One region of the Lysobacter capsici genome, then DNA from elsewhere that is predicted to be linked to it. Evidence: riboswitches for the same ligand, from Rfam matches in the RefSeq annotation. Region 1 holds a riboswitch; each other region holds the start of a gene.
The links. Region 1 has a riboswitch for cobalamin ahead of btuB (TonB-dependent vitamin B12 receptor). Riboswitches for the same ligand answer to the same signal wherever they lie in the genome.

Region 1 (2,259 bases):
GTTGCCGAAGTCGCCGTCGTAGTGGTTTTCGCCTTCCACGCGCAGCGCCTGGCCTTCGATGCTCCACTGATCGCTGATTTCGACGCCGCCGCGCAGCGACAGCGAGTGGCTCTCGTAGCCGTCGCGGTCGGGCTCGTCGGTGAAGCAGCCGGCGAACACCGGGAAGCCGGCGCCGCGGCAGGCGTTGATGCCCTGGGTCTTGCGGAAGCTGTAGTCGGCGCCGAACCAGCCGCGGCCGCTGCGGCCGCCGAAACCGGTGCCGAATTCGATGCTGTCGTTGCTGCCGCCGCCGACGTGCATGCGCGGGGCGAAGCCCTGCTGCTCGCGGTTGGTGAACACCTGGATCACGCCGCCGATCGCGTCGGCGCCGTACAGGCTCGAACGCGGGCCGCGCACGATTTCGATCCGGTCGATCAGCTCCAGCGGCAGGTCCTGCAGCGCGGCCAGGCCCGAGGTCGGCGAACCGATGCGGATGCCGTCGACCAGCACCAGCACGTGGTCGGATTCGCTGCCGCGCAGGAACAGCGTGGTCAGCTTGCCGGCGCCGCCCTGGTTGGCGAGGGTGATGCCGGCGCGGCCGCGCAGCAGATCGTTCAGATCGCGTGCCTGGCTGCGCTGGATGTCGGTGCGATCGAGCACCTCGACCGGGGTCAGCAGGTCGTTGACGCTGACCGCGGTGCGGTTGGCGGTGACGACGACTTCGTCCAGGTCGGTGGCCTCGCCGGCGGGCGCCGCGGCCGCGACGGTCGGCAGCGCGAGGGCGCAGGCGATGGCGAAGGAAAGGTTCAGGGCACGCAGACTTGCAACCGGCATGGGGAAGCTCCAGCGCGCGCGCCGTGGCGCACGCGATTACGACAGCGGAATGGGCGGTTGCGGGGGAAGGCGAGCGGGCAGCGGAAGGCGCACGAAGTGCAACAGCCGCCGCGATGCCCTCCGCATCGCAACCTGTAGCACCCCAAGGCCGGTCTCCGGACTCGCCAGCGGGCCGACGCGGGGTCGACTCCGGTCGCGGCGCCTTCCCGTGCCTTGCACAGTGGCGGATGCCGCGATCTGACTGGCTTACCGTTGCGGGGGCAGTGCCGGAATGGCGCCGGCTCGTCCGATCGGAGGAGGGCGTGTCACCGGCTTCCCGTTTCAACCCCGGCGGCGCAAGCCGTGGGGTCACCTTGAAGCGGTGCGCAGTCTACGCGATGCGGGGGGCAAAGTCCGGGCGGCCCTCACCCCAACCCCTCTCCCGCAAGCGGGAGAGGGGCTCGGTAACGCGAGATTGGGTGGAGGCTCTGCCGCTGGAGCATTCGGGCTTGGGGGACCGCCAGGCGCTCAGCAAGCTCACCGAAGCTCCCTTCTCCTGCGCGGGAGAAGGTGCCCGAAGGGCGGATGAGGGCGCTTGCGCTGGCGGGTCAGGCGACGGTCAACGCCGCCATGCCGCATCGGCCGCTGACCGATACCTCGCACCTCAAAGCCGACCCAACCGGCCGATCTCAATCGTGCCGTTCTTCGCCGTCCTGATCGCCGTGCCGCTCATCGCCGCCGACCGCATCGTCGTCGTCATGCGCCGCCGGACCGCCGTCGTACGCGGAGGCGTCCTCGTGCCGTTCCTCGGCATGCATGGTCGTATGCACCGGCGCGGCGGCCGGCTTGTTGCGCGGCGCCGGCAGCAGCGCGGTCGCCGCTTCGGCGGCCAGGATCAGCTCCTGGCGGCGTTCGTCGCTGATCTCCTGCCAATGGCAGTCGAGCAGTGCGCCTTCGATCGCGTAAAGCAGGTTCAAGGTCGGCTTGAAGCCGGCGCGCTTGACCCGCATGAACGCCTCGACCGTGCCGATCGCGGCAATATCTTCGTGCGTGCGCAGACCCACCTGGCGCAGCCAGGCCGCGCTTTTCGGGCCGATATTGCGCATCTTGGGTGCCGCGGTCATGCCACCGACTCCAGGTAAACCTGCGCCAGGGCTTCCAGGCCGGCCTGGTCGTCGGCATCGAACCGGTTCGGCACCGGGCTGTCGAGATCGAACACGCCGATCAGCCGCTCGCCTTTGAACAACGGGACCACCACCTCCGACCGCGAGGCCGCGTCGCAGGCGATGTGGCCGGGGAAGTCGTGGACGTCGGCGACGCGCTGGGTCTGGCGGCTCGAGGCCGCCGCGCCGCACACGCCCTTGTCGAGCGGAATACGCACGCAGGCCGGCAGGCCCTGGAACGGTCCGACCACTAATTCGGTGCCATCGTAAAAATAGAAGCCGACCCAATTGAGCTCCGGCAACG
Region 2 (2,259 bases), 290 kb from region 1:
GAGCAACGCGGCCACGCCGGCCAGCAACACCAGCATGCCGACCTTGACCGGCACGTTGCCCTCGGTGAACCAGCGCCGCACCCAGCGCACGCCGAGGGTGAACACGTCGGGCTCGACCGGCGCGGCCGGCCGGCGTGGCGGCATCGGGCGCGGCGGCGGCGCGGCGGCCGGAGGTGTGGGCGGCAACGGCGGCGGCGAAGCCGCGGTGGTGGCAGTGGGCGGCGGCACGGGCGACACGTGCGCGGGCGGCGCGGCGGCGGCATCAGGGACGGCCGCCTGCGGTCGCGACGGCGGCGGCGCTTCGCGCGCCATGCGCTCGGCCAGGGTCTCGTCGTCGGCGTTGCGCGCGACCTGTGCAGGACGGGCCGACGGGGCGGGCGCGGCCTGGGTGAGGCGGCGTTCGAGTTCGCTCACCCGCGATTTCAGTCCGGACACCTGGACCAGCGCGACGATGAGCAGAACCGGGACCAGCAGCAAACCCAGTCCCAGCAAGACAATCAGTGCTTCCATCACAGTTCCCCAGTCCTTATGGCGGGCAGGTTACACCGATGTGAGGCGTAGGGAAGCATTGCCTTCACTCCTTATATACACGATTCATTTACCACATATCGCGTTGACGAAATCGCGTAACCACACTATGTTGTGCCCGTCGGTGCCGATCGCGAGGTCGGCTGAAAAGGGAAGCCGGTAGGGATCGCGCTCACGCGCGCTTCGAAGCCGGCGCTGCCCCGCAGCGGTATGGGAAACGAACGGGTCATGGCACTGGGCGGTATGCCTGGGAAGCGATCCTGGTAGGAGGAACGGGACACGGGCAAAGAAAAGTGAGATACGGGTCACCCCTCGTCGCTCACTTCTCTTTGCCCGTTTCTCGCTCCGGGTCCCGAGCCCGAAGACCTGCCGACAGCCGCGCGTCGCACACCGCGCGGTCCCGGCCCTAAGGAGTCTTCGGAGGAAGACGGCCGGTGTCGCGGCACGACGGTCGACCGTCGCGCCCGCCCGTTCCGGCGCGATGCGCGGAGCGGGCCGTCCCGGACCTCGCGTCTCGGGCCGCGCGACACCCAGCCAGCAAGCTCCGAGATTCCCGCCCGCGGGGGCACGGCCGTGCCATCAGTGACGCCGCGCGCGCGGTTCGTCGTCGGTGGCGCGTCGGCGTCTCCGCACCGTGCATCCACGCCCCGGAGTAACGCTCATGACCACGCTCGCAACCGACCCGTCCGCCGCCCCCGTCGCGGACGCCCCCGCCGCCCCCGCCAAACCCGTTGCCCGCGATGCGCACGACGCCGCGCCCGGTTTCGCCCTGACCCCGCCCGCCGCCAACCTGACCATGAGCGTGACCAAGCGCAACGGTCGTCGCGAACCGGTCGACCTCAACAAGATCGTGCGCGCGGTGACCCGCAGCGGCGAGAACCTGTATTCGATCGACCCGATGCGCGTGGCGACCCGCACCATCTCCGGCCTGTACGACGGCGCGACCACCCAGGAACTCGACGAACTGTCGATCCGCACCGCCGCCCTGCTGACCGCGGAAGAACCCGAATACGGCCGCCTCGCCGCGCGCCTGCTCGCCGGCGTGATCGAGAAGGAAGTCGCCGGCATCGAGATCCATGCGTTCTCGCAGTCGATCCAGCGCGGCCATGAGCTGGGCCTGATCAACGAGCGCCTGGTGACCTTCGTCCAGGCCAACGCGCGCAAGCTCAACGACGCGATCGACCGCAGCCTCGACGCCAAGTTCGATTACTTCGGCCTGCGCACGCTGTACGACCGCTACCTGCTGCGCCATCCGACCGCGCGCACCGTCATCGAAACCCCGCAGCAGTTCTTCCTGCGCATCGCCTGCGCGCTGAGCGAAGACGTCAGCGACGCGCTCGCGCTGTACCGCCGCATGGCCCAGCTCGATTACATCCCGTCGTCGCCGACCTTGTTCAACGCCGGCACCACCCACGAGCAGCTGTCGAGCTGCTTTCTGCTCGACTCGCCCGACGATTCGCTGGAAAGCATCTACAAGCGCTACATGGACGTGGCCAAGCTGAGCAAGTTCAGCGGCGGCATCGGCTTGAGCTACACGCGCATCCGTTCGCGCGGCTCGCTGATCCGTTCCACCAACGGCCTGAGCAACGGCATCGTGCCGTGGCTGAAGACGCTCGACGCCTCGGTCGCGGCGGTCAACCAGGGCGGCAAGCGCAAGGGCGCGGCCTGCGTGTACCTGGAGCCGTGGCACGCCGACGTCGAAGAATTCCTCGAGCTGCGCGACAACACCGG
Region 3 (2,259 bases), 280 kb from region 1:
CGCGCGTTTTGCATACGGCGACACGCGTTGGGCCATCGCCGGTTCAATCGCAGCCAGCCGCTTGCGCACCTGCGCGTTGCGCAGCAGTGGCGAAGCCAGGCGCGCGGCGCGCGCGCTGGCGGCGGAGGCGAGATCGCGCGCGGCTTCGGCGTCGCCGCTCAGCACGCCGGCGAGCAGATGCAGTTCTTCGATCTTCTGCCTGGCGTAGGCCATCCAGTGACGCAGCGGCGTGGGCAGTTTGCGTTCCAGTTCGATATCGGTCGGCACGTGCAGCAGCGAGCACGACGGCGCCAGCCATTGCGCCCGGTCGCCGGCGCGACGGGCCAGGCTCAGCGCGGCGTCGAGATCGGCGCGCCAGATGTTGCGGCCGTCGACCACGCCCAGGCTCAGCGCGCGCTGTTCCGGCAGCAGCGGCAGCAGGCTTTCGAGCTGCTGCGGCGCGCGCACCAGATCGACATGCAGTCCTTCCACCGGCAATTGCGCGGCGAGCGCGGCGTTGTCGCCGAGCGCGCCGAAATACGTGGTCAGCAGGCGCTGCGGCGCATCGACTTCGGCCAGCGCGGCGTAGGCGCGACGGAACGCGGCGCGGTCGATGTCGTCGAGGTCGAGGGTCAGGGTCGGTTCGTCCAACTGCACCCATTGCGCGCCGGCCGCCTTGAGCTTGGCCAGCAGTTCGGCGTAGGCCGGCAGCAGGGCGTCGAGCAACTCGCGCGGGTCGCCGCCGTCGTTGCGCTTGCCGAGCTTGAGGAACGACACCGGGCCGAGCAGCACCGGCCGCGCGTCGAGCCCCAGCGCCCGCGCCTGGGCCAGTTCGGCCAGCGGCTTGTCGCCGCGCAGGGCGAAGCGCTGGCCGGGTTCGAACTGCGGCACCAGATAGTGGTAGTTGGTGTCGAACCACTTGGTCATTTCCAGCGCGCGCAGATCGCGGCGGCCGTCCTGCACGCCGCGGGCGAGGGCGAAATAGCCGCCCAGCGGGTCTTCTTCGAACGCCGCGCGGTGCGAGGCCGGGATGGCGTCGAACAACACCGCGTTGTCGAGCACGTGGTCGTAGAGCGAGAAATCGTTGCACGGCACGACGTCGGCGCCGGCGTCGTGGGCGAGGCGCCAATGGCGTTCGCGCAGCGAGGCGGCGGTGTCGTGCAGCGACTGGGCCGGCGTGTCGCCTTTCCAGAACGATTCCAGGGCCAGCTTGAGCTCGCGCCGCGCGCCGATGCGCGGGAAGCCGAGGTGGGTAACGCTGATCATGATGAGTACCTGCGATGCGTGGGCATGACGCAGGGCAACGAAGGAAACCACGGCCACGCCGGCCCGGCGCGATCAGCGCCCGGCTTCGCCGCGAACCTTGGCTTCGACCTTCGCCCCCGCGGGCGAACCGGCACCCGTCGCGCCGCGTGCAGGCACGAGGCGGGCGGATACCGGAGTCGGACGGAAGGCGAGCCTTCCGGTCGCGGCAGGTCTTCGGGCTCGGGACTTGGAGCGAGAAGCAGAGTGCAGAACAGCGAGAAACGAGTAGAAGCCGCAGCCGTTGTTCGTTTCTTACTGTTCTGAACTCTACCCTCGCCCTTGCCTACTAGGGTCGCTTCCCAGGCGTACCGCCCAGTGCCAAGACCGGTTCGTTTCCCATACCGCTGCGGGGCAGCTCCGGATTCGCACCGGATTCCCTCTGGCCGTCCGCGGCGGTGGCCTTGGACGGCGTGTCCCATCGCTCTATCTTTATGAAGCGATGTTCACCGTAACGGCGCCAAGGTACGCAGCGGCGCCGGTGAAGTCAATCGGCGCGGGGCGAGGCTGCGACGCCGAGCGACGAAGCGGCCAGGCGTCCGTGGGAGGGAGCTTCAGCCCCGACGCTTTTCGTTCCGATCGCCGCGAACTGGGCGAAAGACCCGAGGGCTGAAGATGCCTCCCGCCGTGCCGACACCCGCCCTCGCCACCCGCGCGGTTTGCGCTTTATGGCCCCTGCGCGGCGGCGCGGGACAGCGCCGGTTTTCTGCGGCTGGCGTTCATGCGCCGCCCACGATGATGATGCTCGCCTGTCGCTTCGTTCCGCATGCACGCCGCCGTTGAGCTTGTGCGTGGCTGCGGCTACCGTTTGCACAGGCGCATGATGCGCGGCGCGGGCCAGGACGGTCCCGCGCGATTCCGACTTCGGTGGATAAACCATGTTTTTCGAACGGACCCCGCTGCTGGCAGGCTTGCTCGCCCCGTTGCTGTGCGCGCTGCTGTTGACCGCCTGCGGTCGCGAGCCGCAGGCCGCGGCGA

Region 2: another riboswitch for cobalamin. It lies ahead of KME82_RS04860 (ribonucleoside-diphosphate reductase subunit alpha); the one in region 1 lies ahead of btuB (TonB-dependent vitamin B12 receptor).
Region 3: another riboswitch for cobalamin. It lies ahead of metE (5-methyltetrahydropteroyltriglutamate--homocysteine S-methyltransferase); the one in region 1 lies ahead of btuB (TonB-dependent vitamin B12 receptor).

Annotation. Positions count from the first base shown of each region.
Region 1 covers NZ_CP076103.1:912,584-914,842, forward strand. The annotation lists gene btuB (TonB-dependent vitamin B12 receptor) at 1-798, opposite strand, end outside; cobalamin riboswitch at 943-1,184, opposite strand; gene KME82_RS03685 (TfoX/Sxy family protein) at 1,482-1,916, opposite strand; gene KME82_RS03690 (GAF domain-containing protein) at 1,913-2,259, opposite strand, start outside.
Region 2 covers NZ_CP076103.1:1,199,930-1,202,188, reverse strand. The annotation lists gene KME82_RS04865 (DUF2339 domain-containing protein) at 1-510, opposite strand, end outside; cobalamin riboswitch at 634-916, shown strand; gene KME82_RS04860 (ribonucleoside-diphosphate reductase subunit alpha) at 1,325-2,259, shown strand, end outside.
Region 3 covers NZ_CP076103.1:1,189,817-1,192,075, forward strand. The annotation lists gene metE (5-methyltetrahydropteroyltriglutamate--homocysteine S-methyltransferase) at 1-1,245, opposite strand, end outside; cobalamin riboswitch at 1,433-1,703, opposite strand; gene KME82_RS04830 (hypothetical protein) at 2,181-2,259, shown strand, end outside.